Regions from separate parts of the Streptomyces sp. NPDC008125 genome, predicted to be linked through region 3. Evidence: predicted binding sites of a transcription regulator. Region 3 holds the regulator's gene; each other region holds the start of a gene.
What was found. The regulator HrcA, encoded in region 3, represses chaperone genes, less so after heat shock. The targets are predictions, from matches to a motif close to TTNGCACTCNGNNNNNCNGAGTGCNAA.
Positions count from the first base shown of each region.

Region 1: the regulator HrcA is predicted to act here: its motif matches at 3,828-3,854, upstream of groES (co-chaperone GroES).
Region 2: the regulator HrcA is predicted to act here: its motif matches at 2,901-2,927, upstream of groL (chaperonin GroEL).

Region 1 covers NZ_JBIBHR010000029.1:37,507-44,853, reverse strand. Annotated here, with positions in the region: gene ACFZAX_RS32640 (VOC family protein) at 1-334, shown strand, start outside; gene ACFZAX_RS32635 (hypothetical protein) at 476-1,126, shown strand; gene ACFZAX_RS32630 (methyltransferase domain-containing protein) at 1,127-2,362, opposite strand; gene ACFZAX_RS32625 (polysaccharide deacetylase family protein) at 2,553-3,509, shown strand; gene groES (co-chaperone GroES) at 4,008-4,316, shown strand; gene groL (chaperonin GroEL) at 4,415-6,037, shown strand; gene ACFZAX_RS32610 (SDR family NAD(P)-dependent oxidoreductase) at 6,165-6,938, opposite strand; gene ACFZAX_RS32605 (Bax inhibitor-1/YccA family protein) at 7,278-7,347, shown strand, end outside.
Region 2 covers NZ_JBIBHR010000003.1:184,224-191,570, forward strand. Annotated here, with positions in the region: gene ACFZAX_RS06080 (glucosyl-3-phosphoglycerate synthase) at 1-151, opposite strand, end outside; SAM riboswitch class I at 306-433, shown strand; gene thrC (threonine synthase) at 452-1,744, shown strand; gene ACFZAX_RS06090 (MoaD/ThiS family protein) at 1,774-2,052, shown strand; gene ACFZAX_RS06095 (cold-shock protein) at 2,507-2,713, shown strand; gene groL (chaperonin GroEL) at 3,091-4,713, shown strand; gene ACFZAX_RS06105 (MarR family transcriptional regulator) at 4,868-5,392, opposite strand; gene ACFZAX_RS06110 (FAD-dependent monooxygenase) at 5,530-6,837, shown strand; gene ACFZAX_RS06115 (YciI family protein) at 7,056-7,347, shown strand, end outside.
Region 3 covers NZ_JBIBHR010000011.1:148,384-155,730, forward strand. Annotated here, with positions in the region: gene ACFZAX_RS20150 (DUF3097 family protein) at 1-609, opposite strand, end outside; gene ACFZAX_RS20155 (MBL fold metallo-hydrolase) at 680-1,414, opposite strand; gene hrcA (heat-inducible transcriptional repressor HrcA) at 1,580-2,596, shown strand; gene dnaJ (molecular chaperone DnaJ) at 2,597-3,736, shown strand; gene ACFZAX_RS20170 (nitronate monooxygenase) at 3,866-4,948, shown strand; gene ACFZAX_RS20175 (16S rRNA (uracil(1498)-N(3))-methyltransferase) at 4,945-5,688, shown strand; gene ACFZAX_RS20180 (HIT domain-containing protein) at 5,802-6,161, shown strand; gene ACFZAX_RS20185 (ribonuclease Z) at 6,176-7,084, shown strand; gene ACFZAX_RS20190 (adenosine deaminase) at 7,259-7,347, shown strand, end outside.

The DNA of each region.
Region 1 (7,347 bases), on a different contig from region 3:
GGCCGGCGCCGTGATGACCGTCCGCTTCCGGCTCGCGGACCAGGAGTACACCGGCCTCAACGGCGGACCCGCCTTCCACTTCACCGAGGCCGTCTCGCTCTCCGTGGACTGCGCGGACCAGGCCGAGGTGGACCGGCTGTGGGCGGCGCTCACCGAGGGCGGCGAGGAGAGCCGGTGCGGCTGGCTCAAGGACAGGTTCGGGCTGTCCTGGCAGATCGTGCCGCGCGCCCTCCCCGACATCCTCGGCGGCCCCGACCGGGACCGCGCCGACCGCGCCATGAAGGCGATGATGGGCATGGGCAAGCTCGACGTGGAGACGCTGCTCAACGCGTGAGAGCGGACCCGGCGACGCGTGGGAGCGGACCCGGCGACCGGTGGCCGCCAACCGGTCGCCGCGCGGCGGACGTTCTGCGCCGGAGGCGGTAACCGTCCACGGAAGCACGGCCGTTGTCGGCCGGCTCGGTAGGGTCGGGCCATGCCTTCGAGAGCCCCGCTGCCCCCGCCTCCACCGCCCGCGGAGATCCGGTCCTGGCCGGACCGCGCCTCCCTGCTCGCCGACCGGGCCCAGGTCCTCGGCGGGCTGGTGCGGCTGCACGTCGGCGGCGGACGGCTCGCGCTGCTGCTGACCTGGGGCGGAATCGCCGCCGTCGGCTGGGCGTTGGTCGGTACGTCGATGATCTTCTTCGAGGAGTCCCTCGACCCGATCACCGACCTGATCGCGGTCGCCGCCCTCTTCGTCGGCATCGCCGTGCTCGTCCCGGCGGCCGTGTTCCTCGGCCTCGACATCGTGCGGGCCCGCAAGGTCCGCGCGCTGCTGGCCGGCTGGGGCGCGCTCGACCGCGACCCCGACCGGGACGGGACGTTGCGGATGCCCGGGCTCGGACTCGCCTGGCTGCTGGTGTCCTACGTCCTGGGCGCCGCGGGCCTCTTCGCCTGCTTCGCCGTCCCGGCGGCGGCCACGCCGGGCGAGGACCCGTACGGCCTGGTGGTCCTCGGCATGGGTGTCGGCCTCTGCGCGTGGATCACCGGGCTGACCGGCGCGGTCACCGCGGTCGCGCACCGCCGCTGGGTGGTGCGGGTGCTCGGGCGCGGCGGGTCCCGCCGGACCGCCCCGGCTGCGGGCTGATCAGCATTCCGGGCGGAAGGGCCGGCCGACCAGCATGGTCGGGGCGCCGGCGACCCGGGTCAGCAGGACCGTCGCGGAGTTCGGCCCCGCGAGCTTCATCCGGCGGCGCACCTCCTCCGGCTCCACCGCCGACCCGCGCTTCTTCACCGTCAGCACCCCCACCTCCCGCTCCCGCAGCAGCGCCTTCAACCGCTTCATGTTGAACGGCAGCCGATCGGTGATCTCGTACGCGGAGGTGTACGGGGAGGAGTACGGCTCGTCGCTGGTGACGTAGGCGATCGTCTCGTCGATCAGCCGCCCGCCGCACCGGGCCACGATGTCGGCGACCAGGCTGGCGCGGATCACCGCGCCGTCCGGCTCGTACAGATAGCGCCCTACCGGGCCCACCGGCGGGGCCGGCAGCGGGGAGCGGGTGGCGAGGGTGGCGCCGGACGGCAGCAGGGTCGCCCGGTAGGAACCGGCCTCGAAGCCCTCGCCGTACCAGAGCACCGCCTCCTTCACGTCCCCGCCGTCCGAGATCCACTCGGCCTCGGCCTCCGGACCGATCGCCTCGTGCGGGATGCCCGGCGCGATCTTCAGGGCCGCGCGCGGGGCCTTCAGCGCGGCGGCGGTCGCCCAGGAGAGCGGTGGCGAGTACGCCTCGGGGTCGAAGATCCGGCCGCGCCCGCCGCGCCGGGCCGGGTCGACGAAGACGGCGTCGTACCCGGCGGTGTCGATGCCGGTCACGTCGGCGCACCGGACCTCGATCAGCCCGCCGAGGCCGAGCGCCTCGGCGTTGGCGCGGGCCACCTCGGCGGTGAGCGGGTCGCGGTCGACGGCCAGCACCGCGATGCCCGCCCGGGCCAGCGCGATGGCGTCGCCGCCGATGCCGCAGCACAGGTCGGCCACCCGCCGCACCCCGCCGAGCGCCGCGAACCGTCCGGCGCGGTACGTGGCGACGGAGGTACGGGTCGCCTGCTCGACGCCGTCGGGCGTGAAGAACATCCGGTACGCGTCCTCGGCGCCGAACTTCGCCACCGCCCGCTGGCGGAGCCTGGCCTGCCCCAGCGCGGCCGAGACCAGGTCCGGGGCGTGATCGCGGCGCAGCCGGGTGGCGGTGGCCAGTTCGCGCGCCGGGTCGTGGTCACGCAACTCGTCCAGGAGGGCGGCGCCCTCGGGCGTACGCAGGGCGGCGAAGGAGGCGAGCGGGTCGGCGGGGCCGTCACCGGCGGGGAGAGGTGCGTTCACCCGTCCCATTGTGGGCCAGGCCGTGTCCTGCCCTTCCCGTCGGGCGGGCGGCGACGGCCACCCCGGGCCGCACCCCGGCTCCCGCTGCGTCCCCGGCGTTCCGCTTCCCACGGGGTTGTGCGCCAGGCGGGGGACGCGGCCGGACGGGCGGCGGTGTCGGGACGGGAAGGCCGGGGGAGGGCTGGCAGGATGCGGCGCCATGCAACTAGTACGACAAAAGGAAAAAAGGACAGTGAAGCGGCGCACATCGGGCACGTTCGTCCTGGTGGCCCTGCTGGGCGCCGCCCTCGCCGCCGGATGCGGCCAGAGCCCCTCCGGTACCGACCAGCACGGCCGCCGGGGCTCGGCGGGCGCGGGTGGCCGGGCGGCGGCGGCAGCGGCCCCGCAGGCCGGCCCGGTCGGCGCCCTCGTCCCGTACGCCGAACAGCTGAAGCGGCGCCAGGCGCAGCGGGTCGCCGTCGCGAAGAGATGGGGGCTGGCCGAGGTCCCGCTGCCCGCCCCCGCACCGCCCGCGGTGAAGCCCGAGATCACCAGCCGCGAGGGGTTCGAGGTCGACGACGGCGAGGACCTGCCGCAGGTCTTCACGACCGTCCCCACCGATCAGCGGATCGTCTTCCTCACCATCGACGACGGGGCCGAGAAGGACCCCGAGTTCATCCGGATGATGGACGAGCTGAAGATCCCGTACACCGCCTTCCTCAGCGACTACCTCGCGAGCGAGGACTACGGGTACTTCGCCGAGATGCAGAAGAAAGGCGTCACTCTCAACAACCACACCCTCACCCACCCCTATCTGCCCGGGCTCTCCTACGCCGAGCAGAAGAAGGAGATCTGCGACCAGCAGGACCGGATCGAGAAGCACTTCGGCAAGCGGCCGGTGCTCCTCCGGCCGCCGTACGGCAACTACAACCGGGACACCCTCGTCGTCGCCAAGTCCTGCGGGATCAAGGCCGTGCCGCTGTGGGCGGAGGAGGCGTTCCCCGACCACATGGACTGGCGCGAGTGGGACCGGGACCTGCACCCCGGCGACATCGTCCTGACCCACTTCCAGGGCCCCGGGCAGTGGAAGGGGACCATGGCCGACATGGTCCGCAACGTCATGAAGGTCATCACGGAGAAGGGGTACGCGGTCGCCCGGCTGGACGACTACGTCTGATCCCCGGGCGGGGGCCGGCGGTCTCCGGAGCGCGGCGAGCGGGCGGACGACGAGTTCCAGCGCGCTCACGAGTACCGCCACCGCGCCGTCCGCACACCCCCGGGCGACGGGTGACGGCCGCTGGGCGGCGGGTGGGACCGGCCTGCGGGCACCCTCGCCCGGAACGGCGCGTACCGCCCCGGCGTTGTCCTCGCGGACGCCCGGTCGGGGTGCGTCCGGCACGTCGTCACGGCACACCGGCCGGCCCGCGCCCCCGGCCGCGCCGCCGCCCGGCCGGCCCGCCCCGGCGGCCGGGCGGCGCCACGCACGGGTACTGAATTGGCACTCCGCTTGACCGAGTGCTAATCGCGGTCATAGTCTCGGTGCTGGCACTCCCCCCTGGAGAGTGCCAGCAGTACTGCGCGACAGGGCAGGTCCGGCACCCGCGACGACGGATCCGGCCCGGCGCGACCCAAGACTGTTAAACCCCGTGAGATCTCCGAAGGGGGAGACCGGATCGTGTCGACCACCAGCTCCAAGGTTGCGATCAAGCCGCTCGAGGACCGCATTGTGGTCCAGCCGCTCGACGCCGAGCAGACCACGGCTTCCGGCCTGGTCATTCCGGACACCGCCAAGGAGAAGCCCCAGGAGGGCGTCGTCCTGGCCGTGGGCCCGGGCCGCTTCGAGAACGGCGAGCGCCTTCCGCTCGACGTCAAGACCGGCGATGTCGTCCTGTACAGCAAGTACGGCGGCACCGAGGTGAAGTACAACGGCGAGGAGTACCTCGTCCTCTCGGCCCGCGACGTCCTCGCGATCATCGAGAAGTAATTCACCCACATTTGCTGTGTGTTCTGCGCCCCTGGCCCCCTGCGAAATAACAAGCCGGGTGGCGAGGGGCGCAGTTCGTTCGAGAGGGAAAACAGCCCATGGCGAAGATTCTGAAGTTCGACGAGGACGCCCGTCGCGCCCTTGAGCGCGGCGTCAACAAGCTTGCCGACACGGTCAAGGTGACGATCGGCCCCAAGGGCCGCAACGTCGTCATCGACAAGAAGTTCGGCGCGCCCACCATCACCAACGACGGTGTCACCATCGCGCGCGAGGTCGAGCTCGACGACCCGTTCGAGAACCTCGGTGCCCAGCTGGTGAAGGAGGTCGCCACCAAGACCAACGACGTCGCCGGTGACGGCACCACCACCGCGACCGTCCTCGCCCAGGCGCTCGTCCGCGAGGGTCTGCGCAACGTCGCCGCGGGCGCCTCCCCGGCCGCCCTGAAGAAGGGCATCGACGCCGCGGTCAAGGCCGTGTCCGAGGAGCTCCTCGCGACCGCCCGTCCGATCGAGGACAAGTCCGACATCGCCGCCGTGGCCGCGCTCTCCGCGCAGGACCCGCAGGTCGGCGAGCTCATCGCGGACGCGATGGACAAGGTCGGCAAGGACGGTGTCATCACCGTCGAGGAGTCCAACACCTTCGGCCTGGACCTCGAGTTCACCGAGGGCATGGCCTTCGACAAGGGCTACCTGTCCCCGTACATGGTGACCGACCAGGAGCGTATGGAGGCCGTCCTCGACGACCCGTACATCCTGATCCACCAGGGCAAGATCGGCTCGATCCAGGAGCTGCTCCCGCTGCTGGAGAAGGTCATCCAGGCCGGCGGCTCGAAGCCCCTCCTGATCATCGCCGAGGACGTCGAGGGCGAGGCGCTCTCCACCCTCGTCGTCAACAAGATCCGTGGCACCTTCAACGCCGTCGCGGTGAAGGCCCCGGGCTTCGGCGACCGCCGCAAGGCCATGCTCGGCGACATCGCCACCCTCACCGGTGCGACCGTCATCGCCGAGGAGGTCGGCCTCAAGCTCGACCAGGCCGGTCTGGACGTGCTGGGCACCGCCCGCCGCGTGACCGTCTCCAAGGACGACACGACCATCGTCGACGGCGGCGGCGACGCCGGTGACGTCAAGGGCCGCGTCAACCAGATCAAGGCCGAGATCGAGAACACGGACTCCGACTGGGACCGCGAGAAGCTCCAGGAGCGCCTCGCGAAGCTGGCCGGCGGCGTGTGCGTGATCCGCGTCGGTGCCGCCACCGAGGTCGAGCTCAAGGAGAAGAAGCACCGTCTGGAGGACGCCATCTCCGCGACCCGCGCCGCGGTCGAGGAGGGCATCGTCTCCGGTGGTGGCTCTTCCCTTGTCCACGCCGTCAAGGTCCTGGAGGGCAACCTCGGCAAGACCGGCGACGAGGCCACCGGTGTCGCGGTCGTGCGCCGCGCCGCCGTCGAGCCGCTGCGCTGGATCGCCGAGAACGCCGGCCTCGAGGGTTACGTCATCACCTCGAAGGTCTCGGACCTCGACAAGGGCCAGGGCTTCAACGCCGCCACCGGCGAGTACGGCGACCTGATCAAGGCCGGCGTCATCGACCCGGTCAAGGTCACCCGCTCGGCCCTGGAGAACGCCGCGTCCATCGCGTCGCTGCTGCTCACGACCGAGACCCTGGTCGTCGAGAAGCCGGCCGAGGAAGAGGCCGAGGCCGGTCACGGCCACGGTCACTCCCACTAGTACGGTCGCTCACCGGCTGGTCCGCCGGTGAGCGGTACGAGGTCCGGTGCCCCCGTCGCGGGGGCACCGGACCTCGCCGTTTTCCCGGCGGGCGCCGCCGTTCCCCGGGCGGGCCCCACCGGTCGCCTCACTTCGGGCCGTACGTGCGTCCCGCCCGCGAGGTCATCTCGCCCAGCAGACTGCGCGGGGTCACCTTCACCAGCCCCATCAGCGCCTTGTACCGGGCGTCCGGCACCGACACCGTCCGGCCGCGCGCCAGGTCGGCGAGGGCGGCGGTCACCAGCTTGTCGACGTCCAGCCACATCCAGCCGGGGATGTTCCCGGTGCCCATGCCGGCCCGCTGGTGGAACTCCGTCCGCACGAAGCCGGGGCAGAGCGCCATCAGCCGCACCCCGGACCCGGCCAGGTCCTTGGCGGCGCCCTGGGTGAACTGGACGACCCACGCCTTCGACGCCCCGTACGTGCCGCGGGGGACGAACGCCGCGACCGAGGCGACGTTGACGATCCCGCCCCGGCCGCGCTCGCGCATCCCGGCCGCCGCCGCCGAGGTCAGCCGCAGCACCGCCTCGCAGTGCACCTTCAACATCGCCAGCTCGTCGTCGAGCGGCACCTCCAGATAGCGTCCCTTGTTGCCGAATCCCGCGTTGTTGACGAGGAGTTCGACCGGATGGCCGCGGTCGCGGAGACGTTCCTCGACGGCCGCGATCCCGGCGTCCCGGGAGAGGTCGGCGGTGAGCACCGTGGCCTCGATGCCGTGCCGGTCGTGCAGTTCGGTGGCCTGGTCCCGCAGCCGCTCGGTGTCCCGGGCGACCAGCACGAGGTTGTGCCCCTGTCCCGCGAGCCGCCGCGCGAACGCGGCGCCGATGCCCGCCGTCGCGCCGGTAATCAGTGCAGTCGTCATGCGCGGCACGTTAGTGGTCCCGCCCCGCTTCCCGCGCACCCGTCCCACCCCCGCCGGTGTGCGGGGCGGGCGGCCGGTTGACGTACGGCACCCGGGCGGGTGCCGCTTCGGGGCCCCGCGTGCGCCGTGACGTTCCCGGAACGGGTTGTCGCGGCGCTTTCCGGGCAGGGGACCGGAAAACGGGAACGGACAGAGGGGCGGGGACGCAGGGCGCGGTGCGCAGAGAGCGCGATCCGGCGTTCCGGAGCCGTAAAGATCCTCCCTCGGCACGAGGGTGCATCCTTTGCCTACCCATTACTCTTGTCGCAAGGCCACGCTGTGTGGCCATGGAGGAGTGAGATGAGGAGCAGCAACCCGGTCTTCTCGCGACGTGGGTTCAGCCGCGACAGCGGTACCGCTGGGTACGCGG
Region 2 (7,347 bases), on a different contig from region 3:
CGACCGTCGCCTCCTCGTTCAGCGCGGGCAGGACGACGCTCACGGAGGAGCCCCGCGGGTACCGCCTCCTGGCCGCCAGGAGGCGGTCCAGCGGACGGTCGGAGACTGCCCAGGAACGGCGGTTCAGCCAGCTGTCGACCTCATCCAGCACGGGCGATACTCCCTGCGTGTGATCCATCTCGCGGTTCGGACGACTACCTCAACCGTCGGGTGCTTCGGTTACAGTCTTGAACAACGCTCACCGCCTTCGCATCTCGGGGTCGGAGGGCGGACAAACGCCTGGATCGCACGGTCCAGTGCCATAGCGCTCATCCAGAGGGACTGAGGGAACGGCCCGTTGAAGTCCCGGCAACCCTCCCGCCGGCCGCGAGGCCACGGTGGGGAAGGTGCCAATTCCGTCTTGCGGCGAAATGCGTCGCGAGGAAGATGAGGAGAAAGGGCCTCCGCCATCATGGCTGTTCAGACCATTGCAGCGAATTCCGGCACGTCCGTGGACCTCGGTCCCGCCACCGCGCTTTCCTGTCGCGAGTGCGGCGAACGCTTCGAACTCGGTCCCATTTTCGCCTGTGCGTCCTGTTTCGGGCCACTCGAAGTGGCGTACGACCTGCCGGGCGGCTCCCCCGAGGAGCTGAAGAAGCGCATCGAGGCCGGCCCGAACAACATCTGGCGCTACGCGCCGCTGCTGCCGGTGCCCGCCGACGTCGCCGACAAGCCCAACATCAACCCCGGCTTCACCAAGCTGGTCAAGGCCGACAACCTCGCCCGCGAGCTGGGCGTCACCGGCGCCCTGTACGTCAAGGACGACTCCGGCAACCCGACGCACTCCTTCAAGGACCGTGTCGTCGCGATCGCCGTCGAGGCCGCCCGCGCCTTCGGTTTCACCACCCTCTCCTGCTCCTCCACCGGCAACCTCGCCGGCGCGGTCGGTGCCGCCGCCGCGCGGGCCGGCTTCCGCTCCTGCGTGTTCATCCCGCACGACCTGGAAGAGGGCAAGGTCGTCATGGCCGCGGTGTACGGCGGCGAACTCGTCGGCATCGACGGCAACTACGACGACGTGAACCGGTTCTGCTCCGAGCTCATCGGCGACCCGCTGGGCGAGGGCTGGGGCTTCGTCAACGTCAACCTCCGCCCGTACTACGGCGAGGGCTCGAAGACCCTCGCGTACGAGATCTGCGAGCAGCTCGGCTGGCAGCTCCCGGACCAGCTGGTCATCCCGATCGCGTCCGGCTCCCAGCTCACCAAGATCGACAAGGGGCTCCAGGAGCTGATCAAGCTCGGTCTCGTCGAGGACAAGCCGTACAAGATCTTCGGCGCCCAGGCCGAGGGCTGTTCCCCGGTCTCCACCGCCTTCAAGGCCGGCCACGACGTGGTCCGCCCGCAGAAGCCGAACACGATCGCCAAGTCGCTCGCGATCGGCAACCCGGCCGACGGCCCGTACGTCCTGGACATCGCCCGCCGCACCGGCGGCGCGGTGGAGGACGTCGACGACGAGCAGGTCGTCGACGCGATCAAGCTGCTCGCCCGCACCGAGGGCATCTTCGCGGAGACCGCGGGCGGGGTGACCGTCGGCGTGACGCAGAAGCTGATCGAGGCCGGCCTGCTCGACCCGACCCTGACCACCGTCGTCCTGAACACCGGCGACGGCCTGAAGACCCTGGACGCCGTCTCCCCGACGACCGGCCTGACGGCGACCATCCGCCCGAGCCTGGACGCGTTCCGCGACGCGGGTCTCGCAGCCCACTGACCACCCGAGAACCGAGGAAGGCAATCCCCATGAGCGTCAAGGTCCGCATCCCCACCATCCTGCGCACGTACACCGGTGGCCAGGCCGAGGTCTCGGCCGAGGGCACCGTCCTCTCCGAGGTCATCGAGTCCCTGGAGAAGGACCACCCGGGCATCGCCGCGCGCGTCCTGGACGACCAGGGCAAGCTGCGCCGCTTCGTCAACGTGTACGTCAACGACGACGACGTCCGCTTCGAGGGCGGCCTCCAGGCGGCCACGCCGGACGGCGCCGGCGTCTCGATCATCCCCGCCGTCGCCGGCGGCTGCTGACTCCGGCGCCCGGTCCCGCCCCGCCCTGCGGCAGGGCCGCGACCGCCGTTCCACAGCGCACCGTTGCCCCCTTCGCGTACGACGCGGAGGGGGCAATTCCGTAGGGTTGAGCGGGGTACAGTTGGGGAAGCCCCCTCCGCCGCCCGTGCCGGGCGTGCGTGAGATCGCGCCGCCGCGCGACAAGATGCAGCCAAAGTCCGGAAGCCCTCTGTGCCTTAAATGGCCTTTGTCTGGCCCGACTTGCCCAAAATTCTTAACAAATCTTCATGTTCGGGCGTTCCGCCGCGACCAGAATTCTCGTCCGATTGACCTGTTGCAGAGGGCAGTTGGGCAGATACATTCGGCCGCGGTCGACGCGTTCCGGCGCACGCACCCTCTCCTGTCGGAGGGTGAGTTCTGACCCGGGTCCGCGAAGTGCGGTCCTGTGCAGGGGCCAGAAATAGGGGAGTTAGGCATGGCTCAGGGCACCGTCAAGTGGTTCAACGCGGAGAAGGGGTACGGCTTCATCGCGGTCGACGGTGGTGCGGATGTTTTCGTCCACTACAGCGCGATCCAGATGGACGGATACCGCACCCTCGAAGAGGGTCAGCGAGTTGAATTCGAGATCTCGCAGGGCCAGAAGGGGCCGCAGGCGGACATGGTCAAGCTCGCCGTGGGCTGAGATCGGACGCGGTCGGCAACGACACTTCTCACGCACGCAGGGCCCGTCCCCCGTCAGGGGTGCGGGCCCTGCGTGCGTTCGTGTTTCGCGGGCGGGGAAGGGCCTCTTGGGGCCCGGAGGCTGTCCGGAGAGCGGCTGCGGGCCGCCCGCGGCGTGGCCGGAGCTTGTCCCCAGGACGTGGAGGACGCTTGCACTCGCAGGGGTCGAGTGCTAATCATTGGCGTTAGCACTCTCCAGGTGAGAGTGACAGAAACTTGGACCGGGCCGGTGAGGCCCGCAGGCGCGGCGGGGCAAGGAACCGCCGGGCACGCAGGCCGTCCGTCGCGGGCGCCTCTCGGTCCGGAGCAATCCACCCCTGTCCGGGAGGACCACTTCACATGGCCAAGATCATCGCGTTCGACGAGGAGGCACGGCGCGGTCTCGAGCGCGGGATGAACCAGCTCGCCGACGCCGTCAAGGTCACCCTCGGCCCCAAGGGCCGTAACGTCGTCCTCGAGAAGAAGTGGGGCGCGCCCACGATCACCAACGATGGTGTTTCCATCGCCAAGGAGATCGAGCTCGAGGACCCGTACGAGAAGATCGGTGCGGAGCTGGTCAAGGAGGTCGCCAAGAAGACGGACGACGTCGCCGGCGACGGTACGACCACCGCCACCGTCCTCGCCCAGGCGCTCGTCCGCGAGGGTCTGCGCAACGTCGCCGCCGGTGCCAACCCGATGGCCCTCAAGCGGGGCATCGAGAAGGCCGTCGAGGCCGTCTCCGCCGCTCTGCTGGAGCAGGCCAAGGACGTGGAGACCAAGGAGCAGATCGCTTCGACCGCCTCCATCTCCGCCGCCGACACCGAGATCGGCGCCAAGATCGCCGAGGCGATGGACAAGGTCGGCAAGGAAGGCGTCATCACCGTCGAGGAGTCCCAGACCTTCGGTCTGGAGCTGGAACTCACCGAGGGTATGCGCTTCGACAAGGGCTACATCTCGGCGTACTTCGCGACCGACATGGAGCGTATGGAGACGTCCTTCGACGACCCGTACATCCTCATCGTCAACTCGAAGATCTCCAACGTGAAGGACCTCCTTCCGCTGCTGGAGAAGGTCATGCAGTCGGGCAAGCCGCTGCTGATCATCGCCGAGGACGTCGAGGGCGAGGCCCTGTCGACCCTGGTCGTCAACAAGATCCGTGGCACCTTCAAGTCCGTCGCCGTCAAGGCCCCGGGCTTCGGTGACCGCCGCAAGGCCATGCTCGGTGACATCGCCATCCTCACCGGTGGCACCGTCATCTCCGAGGAGGTCGGCCTCAAGCTGGAGAACGCGGGTCTCGACCTGCTGGGCTCCGCGCGCAAGGTCGTCATCACCAAGGACGAGACGACGATCGTCGACGGCGCCGGTGAGAGCGACCAGGTCCAGGGTCGCGTCAACCAGATCCGTGCCGAGATCGAGAACTCCGACTCGGACTACGACCGCGAGAAGCTCCAGGAGCGTCTGGCGAAGCTGGCCGGCGGCGTGGCCGTCATCAAGGCCGGTGCCGCCACCGAGGTCGAGCTCAAGGAGCGCAAGCACCGCATCGAGGACGCGGTGCGCAACGCCAAGGCCGCCGTCGAGGAGGGCATCGTCGCCGGTGGTGGCGTGGCTCTGCTCCAGGCGTCCGCCGTCTTCGACAAGCTCGACCTGACGGGCGACGAGGCCACCGGCGCCAACGCCGTCAAGCTCGCGCTCGAGGCCCCGCTCAAGCAGATCGCCGTCAACGGTGGTCTCGAGGGTGGCGTCGTCGTGGAGAAGGTCCGCAACCTGCCGATCGGTCACGGCCTCAACGCCGCGACCGGCGAGTACGTCGACATGATCGCCGAGGGCATTCTCGACCCGGCGAAGGTCACGCGCTCCGCTCTGCAGAACGCCGCCTCCATCGCCGCGCTCTTCCTCACCACCGAGGCCGTCATCGCCGACAAGCCCGAGAAGGCCGGCGCGGCCGCCCCGGGTGGCATGCCGGGCGGTGACATGGACTTCTGATCCCCTTCAGGGATCGGTGGTTCCACCCCCGCAGCGTCCAGCTGTGATTTCGGCCCCCAGGATTCGTCCTGGGGGCCGAAGTGTTTCTCCGGGTGCTCCGAAGGATGTCCCGTACTTCCTGGCGGGGTGTGCGAGGGACGACCCGCCGCGCCGTCTACTCCGCGTCCAGCGCCGACAGGTGGCGGGTGAAGTCGTCCACGAGCCGCCCCAGCAGCCGCCCCAGCTCCCGCCGGTCCCGGTCGGACCAGTCGGCGAGCGCTCCGCCGAACCAGCCGAGAATGGTCCGCATGTAGCGTTCGGCGCCCGCCGCGCCTTCCGGGGTCGGCTCGATGAGCCGGGCGCGCTGGTCGTCGGGGTCGGTGACGCGGCGGACCAGGCCGCGCTTCTCCAGCCCGTTGACCTGGCGTGTGACGTGCGGCCCGACCACCTGCATGCGCGCCGCGATCTCGCCGATGCGCAGCGGGGCCCCGGCCATGTGCAGGGTGACCAGGACGGACATCGACGGCCGCTCCAGGGCGAGTCCGGCGGTCTCCATGGCGTGCTCGGGCAGTCGCCCCTTGTTGAGCGTGTTGCTGAGCTGAGCCATGCGCGGCAGCATCTCGGCCACGAGATCGAACGCCGCGTCGGAACCGCTTTCGGGGTCGTCGAGGTCTGCCGCGTGCGGCTCCTGGGCGCTCATGCCACTCCTTTGAATACCTAAGTTAGGTATATGGTTGGGTCCGCAGCATCACTTCACGGGCTTTTCGCGCCCGCAAGGAAGATACCTAAGGTACGTAGATGGTGACCGCCCGCGTACCTGTCGAGAGGGGACTCCTCATGACCAGCACCTACGGTACGGAATCCGGTCGCGGTACGGCCGCCGGTACCGGCACCCCCGCGCCCCGCGGACGCGGCGTCCTGATCTCCGGCGCCAGCATCGCGGGCCCCGCGCTGGCCTACTGGCTCCACCGGTACGGCTTCGCGGTCACAGTGGTCGAGAAGGCGGACGCGGTACGCGGCGGCGGCTACCCCATCGACATCCGGGGCACCGCCCTGCAGGTCGTGGAGCGGATGGGGCTGCTGCCCCGGCTGCGGGACGCGCACGTGGACAGCCGGCAGGTGTCGTTCCTGGACCCGGACGGTTCGGTACGGGCCGCGCTCCGGCCGGAGACCATGACGGGCGGGGTGGACGGCCGGGACGTGGAGGTGCGCCGGGGCGATCTGGCCGACCTCCTGTACGGCCTCGTCCGCGACGACGTCGAGTTCCTCTTCGGCGACTCGATCGCGACGCTGGACGACCGGGGCGACGGGCCCGACGGGGGCGTGGACGTGGTGTTCCGGGGCGGGGCCCGACGTACGTTCGACCTGGTCGTGGGGGCGGACGGCATCCACTCGCACACCCGGGGGCTGGTGATGGGGCCCGAGGAGCGCTACCACCGCTCCCTCGGCCAGAGCTTCGCCGGTTTCACCCTGCCCAACGACTTCGGCCTCAGCCACGAGGGTGTCATCCGCAACACCCCGGGCAGGGGCGCGGTCCTGTACGCCGTCGAGGAGACCGAGGACCTGCACGGCTTCCTGGTGTTCGCCTCGGACCTGGTGCCGGGGACCGTGCCGACGGCGGCGTTCCGCGACCCGGCCGCCCAGCGCGAGCTCGTCGCCTCCGTCTTCGCCGACGAGGGCTGGGAGGTCCCGCGCATGGTCGCCGCGATGCGCGGGGCGGACGACCTCTTCTTCGACGTGGCCGGGCAGATCCACCTGCCGTCCTGGTCCACGGGGCGGGTCGCGCTCGTCGGCGACGCCGCGTACGCCCCGTCCTTCTTCTCCGGGCAGGGGTCGAGCATCGCGTTGATCGGTGCGTACGTCCTCGCCGGTGAACTGGCCGCGCGGGAGGACCACAGGGCCGCGTTCGCCGCGTACGAGAGCGGGCTGCGGGAGTTCGTGGAGGCCAACCAGGCGCTCGCGCACAGCGGCCTCGCCGTCCTCGCGCCGCGTACGGCCGAGGCCCTCGCGGCGCGCAACAGGGCCCTGGCCGAGCCGACGCTCGCCTCCGGCGAGGAGGGGCGCGGCATCAACGCGGCGCTGGAGCTGCGCGACTACGCGGCGGGCGGCCGTGCCGGCGCGGGTGGGCCGGTCGGCTCCGCCTGACCGGAACGGCCGGGCGTCGTACCCGTTGTCCGTGGCGTTCGTTGGACACGGGAAGGACCGGGCACCACGCTGGGAGGGGTCGCGGGAGAGGCCCGGGCGAGGTCGGGGAAAGTTTCCTGCCCGGCGATGTCGAGAACCGGTGACCGGCTCCGTCCCCGTAGTGAAAGCGACGAACGCGGCCGAGGACGAACACGGTCGCCGCAGCGAGGAGAGAGACCATGGCCAAGTACCTGCTGCTCAAGCACTACCGCGGCGCCCCGGCACCGGCCAACGACGTGCCGATGGACAAGTGGACCCCGGAGGAGATCTCGGCCCACATCCAGTACATGAACGATTTCGCGGCCCGGCTGGAGAAGACCGGCGAGTACGTCGACAGCCAGGCGCTCGCACCCGAGGGAAGTTGGGTCCGTTACGACGGTGAGGGGCGCCCGCCGGTCACCGACGGCCCGTTCGCCGAGACCAAGGACCTCATCGCGGGGTGGATGGTGATCGACGTCGACAGCTACGAGC
Region 3 (7,347 bases):
CACGGCCTCCCAGACGTCGATGAAGGGGTGCCCCACCACCAGCAGGTGCGGATCGGACACCTCGGCCACGATCCGGGACTCCTTGGAACCCGGGACGAGATGGTCCACCAGCACTCCGAGCCGCGCGTCCGGCCCCGGCCCGAACTCCCGTACGATCGCGGGGAGATCGTCGATGCCCTCCAGGTACTCCACGACCACCCCCTCGATCCGCAGGTCGTCCCCCCACACCCGCTCGACCAGCTCCGCGTCGTGCCGGCCCTCCACGTAGATCCGTCCGGCCCGCGCCACCCGCGCCCGCGCACCCGGCACCGCCACCGACCCGGAGGCCGTACGCGCCGGAACCACCGGACCGCCGGACGACGGGCGCACCAGCGTCACCACCCGCCCCTCCAGCAGGAAACCGCGCGGCTCCATAGGGAACACCCGGTGCTTGCCGAACCGGTCCTCCAGCGTCACCACCGGCCCCTGGGCGGACTTCTCGCAGCGGATCACCGCACCGCAGAAGCCGGTGGACACCTCCTCCACGACCAGATCCGGATCGGCGGGCACCTCGGGCACGGGGGCGGACCTCTTCCACGGCGGGGTCAGGTCCGGCTGGTAACTGCGCATGGCACGACGATAATTCGGCTGCCGTCCGCCATGGGGGACCACCCGCCCCGGCGGACGGCCTTCACACGCTTCACCCGCCGAAACGCCCCGCCAGCAGCTCCCGCTGCGCCCGGACGAACGCCGCGTCCACCGCCGCCCCGTGCCCCGGTACGTACACCGCGTCCTCGCCGCCCAGCGCGAGGAGCCGGTCCAGGGCGGCGGGCCATCGGGCCGGCACCGAGTCCGGGCCCGTCTGCGGCTCACCGGACTCCTCGATCAGGTCCCCGCAGAGCACCACCGCGGGCGCCCCCGAGGTCCCGGACCCGGGCACCAGGACCGCCAAGTCGTGCCCCGTGTGGCCCGGCCCCACGTTGGCGAGCACCACCTCGCGCCCGCCGCCCAGGTCGAGCGTCCAGCGGTGGCACACCTCGCGGCCCGGGAGCACCAGCGCGTCCACCGCCTCGGCCGCGTCGTGCTCGGGCAGGCCGTTGCGCACCGCGTCGGCGTGCATCTCGTCCACCGACCGCCGCATCCGCGCCGCCGCCCCGTACGCCCCGAACACCTCCGTGCCCGCGAAGGCAGCGGTGCCGAAGACGTGGTCGAAGTGGGGATGGCTCAGTGCGACATGGGTCACCCTCCGGCCCAGCAGCCGCTGCGCCTCGGTCCGCAGCCCGACGCCCTCGCGCAGACTCGCGCCGGTGTCCACCACCAGCGCGCGGTCCGCCCCGGCGACCAGGGCGGCGGTCGCGTCCCAGCCGGGAAGCCGCCTGCGGCCCACGCCGTGCCCCAACCGCTCCCAGCCCAGCTCTTCCCAAGAGAGGTCCATGAGGAGACGCTATCCGCATCGATCTGCGCGGTCTCGCGGACCGCGGCCGGTCGCCCTTGCCCGGTGCCCTCCCCACCCCCGTACACTGGCCGGGGGAAAGCTGGCACTCAGACGCACAGAGTGCCAGGCAGAAGCCACCACGACGGACAGCTGGAGGTGTGCGCGATGCTCAGCGAACGCAGACTTGAAGTGCTGCGCGCCATCGTCCAGGACTACGTCGGCACCGAGGAGCCGGTCGGTTCCAAGGCGCTCACGGAGCGGCACCGGCTCGGGGTCTCCCCGGCCACCGTCCGCAACGACATGGCGGTGCTGGAGGACGAGGGCTTCATCGCCCAGCCCCACACCAGCGCCGGGCGCATCCCCACGGACAAGGGCTACCGCCTCTTCGTCGACCGGCTCGCGGGCGTCAAGCCCCTGTCGTCGCCGGAGCGCCGGGCGATCCACAACTTCCTCGACGGGGCGGTCGACCTCGACGACGTGGTGGGCCGTACGGTACGGCTGCTCGCGCAGCTGACCCGGCAGGTCGCCATCGTCCAGTACCCCTCTCTGACCCGCTCCACGGTGCGTCACGTGGAACTGCTGGCCCTGTCGCCGGCCCGGCTGATGCTGGTCCTGATCACCGACACCGGCCGGGTCGAACAGCGTATGATCGACTGCCCCGCGCCGTTCGGCGAGACCTCTCTCGCCGATCTGCGGGCCCGGCTCAACAGCAGGGTCGTGGGACGCCGTTTCAGCGACGTCCCGCAGCTCGTGCAGGACCTGCCGGAATCCTTCGAGAACGAGGACCGCGGGACGGTTTCCACGGTCCTTTCCACTCTCCTCGAAACGTTGGTCGAGGAGACGGAGGAGCGGCTGATGATCGGCGGCACCTCCAACCTCACCCGCTTCGGGCATGACTTCCCCCTGGTGATCCGGCCCGTGCTGGAAGCACTGGAGGAGCAGGTCGTCCTGCTGAAGCTGCTCGGTGAGTGCACGGACTCGGGCATGACCGTACGGATCGGGCACGAGAACGCCCACGAGGGCCTCACCTCCACGTCCGTCGTCACGGTCGGCTACGGTTCGGGCGACGAGGCAGTCGCCAAACTCGGCGTGGTCGGACCGACCCGCATGGACTACCCCGGAACGATGGGAGCGGTACGCGCAGTGGCACGTTACGTCGGACAGATCCTGGCGGAGTCGTAAGTGGCCACCGATTACTACGCCGTGCTCGGCGTACGGCGCGACGCGTCGCAGGACGAGATCAAGAAGGCATTCCGTCGGCTCGCCCGCGAGCTGCACCCGGATGTCAACCCCGACCCGAAGACCCAGGAGCGGTTCAAGGAGATCAACGCCGCTTACGAGGTGCTCTCCGACGCCCAGAAGAAGCAGGTCTACGACCTGGGCGGGGACCCGCTGTCGGCCTCCGGCGGCGGCGCCGGCGCGGGCGGCTTCGGCGCCGGCGGCTTCGGCAACTTCTCCGACATCATGGACGCCTTCTTCGGCACGGCGTCGCAGCGCGGACCCCGTTCGCGCACGCGGCGCGGCCAGGACGCCATGATCCGGCTGGAGATCGACCTCTCCGAGGCGGCCTTCGGAACCACCAAGGACATCCAGGTCGACACCGCCGTCGTCTGCACCACGTGCAGCGGCGAGGGCGCGGCCCCCGGCACCTCGGCCCAGACCTGCGACATGTGCCGCGGACGCGGTGAGGTGTCCCAGGTCACCCGGTCCTTCCTCGGCCAGGTCATGACCTCGCGGCCCTGCCCGCAGTGCCAGGGCTTCGGCACCGTCGTGCCGACCCCCTGCCCGGAGTGCGCCGGTGACGGCCGCGTCCGCTCGCGGCGCACCCTCACGGTCAAGATCCCCGCGGGTGTCGACAACGGGACCCGCATCCAGCTGGCCGGCGAGGGCGAGGTCGGCCCCGGCGGCGGACCGGCCGGCGACCTCTACGTCGAGATCCACGAGGTCGCGCACCCGACGTTCCAGCGGCGCGGCGACGACCTGCACTGCACGGTCACCATCCCCATGACGGCGGGCGCGCTCGGCACCAAGGTGCCGCTGGAGACGCTCGACGGCGTGGAGGAGATCGACATCAGGCCCGGCACCCAGTCCGGCCAGTCGGTCCCGCTGCACGGGCGCGGCATCACGCATCTGCGTGGCGGCGGCCGGGGCGACCTGATCGTGCACGTCGAGGTGCTGACCCCCAGCAAGCTCGACGCGGAACAGGAACGCCTGCTGCGCGAGCTGGCCAAGCTGCGCGGCGAGGAGCGGCCCACCGGGCAGTTCCAGCCCGGACAGCAGGGTCTCTTCTCCCGTCTGAAGGACGCCTTCAACGGCCGCTGAGGCCCGAACGGCTCCGTACGCATCCGCACCGCCCGCCGGGATCCGTCCCGGCGGGCGGTGCGTGCGTGCGGCCACCGGCCGGTCGCGCGCGGATTCGGCACGGCGGACCGGACATGGCACGATGCGGGGATGTCCTCCCTGACCGATCTCTGTCGATATCCGATCGTGCAGGCGCCGATGGCGGGCGGGACCTCCTCCCCCCGGCTCGTCGCCGCCGTCGCCGACGCGGGCGGGCTCGGCTTCCTCGCCGCCGGGTACACGTCGGCCGAGGAGATGCGCCAGGAGATCGAGCAGGTCCGCGCGGCGACCGCCGGGCCCTTCGGCGTGAACCTCTTCATGCCGCAGCCCCCGCCCGCCGACCCCGGTGCCGTGGCGGCGTACCGCGACCGCCTCGCGGCCGAGGCCGACACCTACGGCACCCCGCTCGGCGACCCGGACCCCGACGGCGGCGACGGGTCCGACGGTTACGACGCCAAGGTGGCCGCCCTGCTGGCCGAGCCGGTCCCGGTGGTCTCCTTCACCTTCGGCTGCCCCACCCGTGACACCCTGGACGCCTTCGCCCGCGCCGGTACGTACACGATCGTCACGGTCACCACCGCCGAGGAGGCGCGCGACGCCCAGTGGGCCGGGGCCGACGCCGTCTGCGCCCAGGGCGTCGAGGCGGGCGGCCACCAGTCCACCCACCACGACGACCCGCGGGCCGACCACACCGGCATCGGGCTGCTCACTCTCGTCACCCAGATCCGGGAGACCGTGCAGCTGCCGGTCGTCGCGGCGGGCGGGATGATGCGCGGCGCGCAGATCGCCGCCGTCCTCGCGGCGGGTGCCGACGCCGCGCAGCTGGGCACCGCCTTCCTCGCCTGCCCGGAGTCCGGCGCGCACCCGCTGCACAAGCAGGCGCTGACCAGCCCGATGTTCGTCCGTACCGCGCTCACCCGCGCCTTCTCCGGACGGCCCGCCCGGGGCCTGGTCAACCGCTTCGTCCGCGACCACGACCCGTACGCCCCTGCCGCCTACCCCCAGGTGCACCGCGTCACCGCCGGGCTGCGCAAGGCGGCGGCCCGGGCCGGTGACGCCCAGGGCATGGCCCTCTGGGCCGGGCAGGGCCACCGGATGGCACGCGAGCTGCCCGCCGGGGAACTCGTCGAACTGCTCGCGGAGGAACTGTCGGAGACGGCCGGCGCGGCCGTCGGCATGAGGAGTGAACAGTGACCGCACCGGTCTTCGTCGTCGAGAAGCTGCCCAGCGGGCCCGACTTCGTGCTGGAGGGCCCCGAGGGACGGCACGCCGTCTCCGTGAAACGCCTCCAGCCCGGCGAGGAGGTCGTGCTGACCGACGGGCTCGGTCGCTGGGCCGAAGGCGTCGTACGCGCCGCCGAGGGCAAGGACCGGCTGGTCGTCACCGTGCGGCCGGTCCAGGAGGAGGAGCTCCCCGCCCCCCGGATCACGGTCGTCCAGGCCCTGCCCAAGGGTGACCGGGGCGAGGTCGCCGTCGAGACGATGACCGAGACCGGTGTCGACGCGATCGTGCCCTGGCAGGCCGGCCGCTGCATCACCCAGTGGAAGGGCGACCGGGGGCTCAAGTCGCTCGCCAAATGGCGCTCCACCGCCCGGGAGGCGGGCAAGCAGTCCCGCCGGGTGCGGTTCCCCGAGGTCACCGAGGCGATGTCCACCAAGCAGGTCGCGGCCCTGCTGGCCGCCGCCGACTTCGCGGGCGTGCTGCACGAGGACCGCGACTGCGACAGCGAACCGCTGGCCACCGCCGAACTCCCCGCGACCGGCGAGATCGTGCTCGTCGTCGGCCCCGAGGGCGGGGTCTCCCCGCAGGAGGTGGAGGCCTTCGCCGCCGCCGGGGCCCGTACCTACCGGCTGGGCCGCAGCGTGCTGCGCACCTCCACCGCCGGGACCGCCGCGACCGCGCTGCTGCTGGGACGCACCGGCCGCTGGGGCTGAGACCGGTACGGGCGGCCGTCGCCCGTGCCGCCCGGCCGTGGGCGGCCCCCGCCCCGATACGATGGGCCGAACGGATCATCAGCGTCACCACCACCCACCGAGGAGGCCGGCCCATGGCGGGAGAGCCGCAGTCCGACTGCCTGTTCTGCAAGATCGTCTCGGGGGAGGTCCCGGCGACCATCGTCCGCGAGAGCGACACCACCGTCGCCTTCCGGGACATCAACCCGCAGGCACCGACCCACGTCCTGGTCATCCCGAAGGCCCACTACCCGGACGCCGCGTCGCTCGCCGCCGCCGAACCGCAGATCGCCGCCGACGTGCTGCGCGAGGCCGGAGCGGTCGCCACCGAGGACATGGTCGACGGCCACGGCTACCGCGTCGTCTTCAACACCGGCGCCGGCGCGGGACAGACCGTCTTCCACGCGCACGCGCACGTCCTGGGCGGCCGCGGCCTCCAGTGGCCCCCCGGCTGACCGGAGCGCCTTCCATGTCCGCACGTGAGCTGGTGGTGCTCGGCACCGCCAGCCAGGTCCCCACCCGCCACCGCAACCACAACGGCTACCTGCTGCGCTGGGACGGTCAGGGCATCCTCTTCGACCCCGGCGAGGGCACCCAGCGCCAGATGCTGCGGGCCGGTGTCGCCGCCCACGACATCGACCGGATCTGCGTCACCCACTTCCACGGCGACCACTCGCTCGGGCTGGCCGGGGTGATCCAGCGGATCAACCTCGACCGGGTCCCGCACCCCGTCACCGCCCATTACCCGGCGAGCGGGCAGCACTTCTTCGAGCGGCTCCGGTACGCCACCGCCTACCGCGAGACCGTCCGGATCACCGAGGCCCCGGTCGCCGCCGACGGGGTGCTCGCCACCACCGACGCGTACACCCTGCACTCGTTCCGGCTGTCGCACCCCGTCGAGTCGTACGGCTACCGCCTCACCGAACCGGACGGGCGCCGCATGGTCCCCACGCTCCTCGCCGCCCACGGCATCCAGGGCCCCGACGTGGGCCGCATCCGGCGCGAGGGCTCCCTCGGCGGCGTCCCGCTCGACGCGGTCTCCGAGCACCGGCCCGGACAGCGCTTCGCGTTCGTCATGGACACCAGGCTGTGCGACGGTGTGTACGGGCTCGCCGAGGGCTGCGACCTGCTGGTCATCGAGTCGACCTTCCTCGACGAAGACCTCGCCCTGGCCACCGACCACGGCCACCTGACCGCCGGCCAGGCGGGCCGGGTGGCCGCGGAAGCGGGCGTACGCCACCTCGTACTCACCCACTTCTCCCAGCGGTACGACGACCCGGAACTCTTCGCGGTCCAGGCCCGCGCCGCCGGCTTCGAGGGCGGACTGACCGTCGCCCAGGACCTGACCGTGGTACCGGTCCCCACCCGGCACCACTGACGTACCGGCGCCCACCCGGGCACCACCGAACCACCCGCCGGGGCCTACCGACCCCGGCACCACCGACCCACCGACCCACCGATCCGCCGGTGCCCACCCGGCACCACCCGAAGTACCGGTGCCGACCCGGCGCCACCGATTCACGTCACCACCCCCCTCCGTGAGCGAGACACCGTGCACCTCCCCAAGGCAGAACTCCACCTCCACATCGAAGGGACCCTCGAACCCGAGCTGGCCTTCGCGCTGGCCCGGCGCAACGGGGT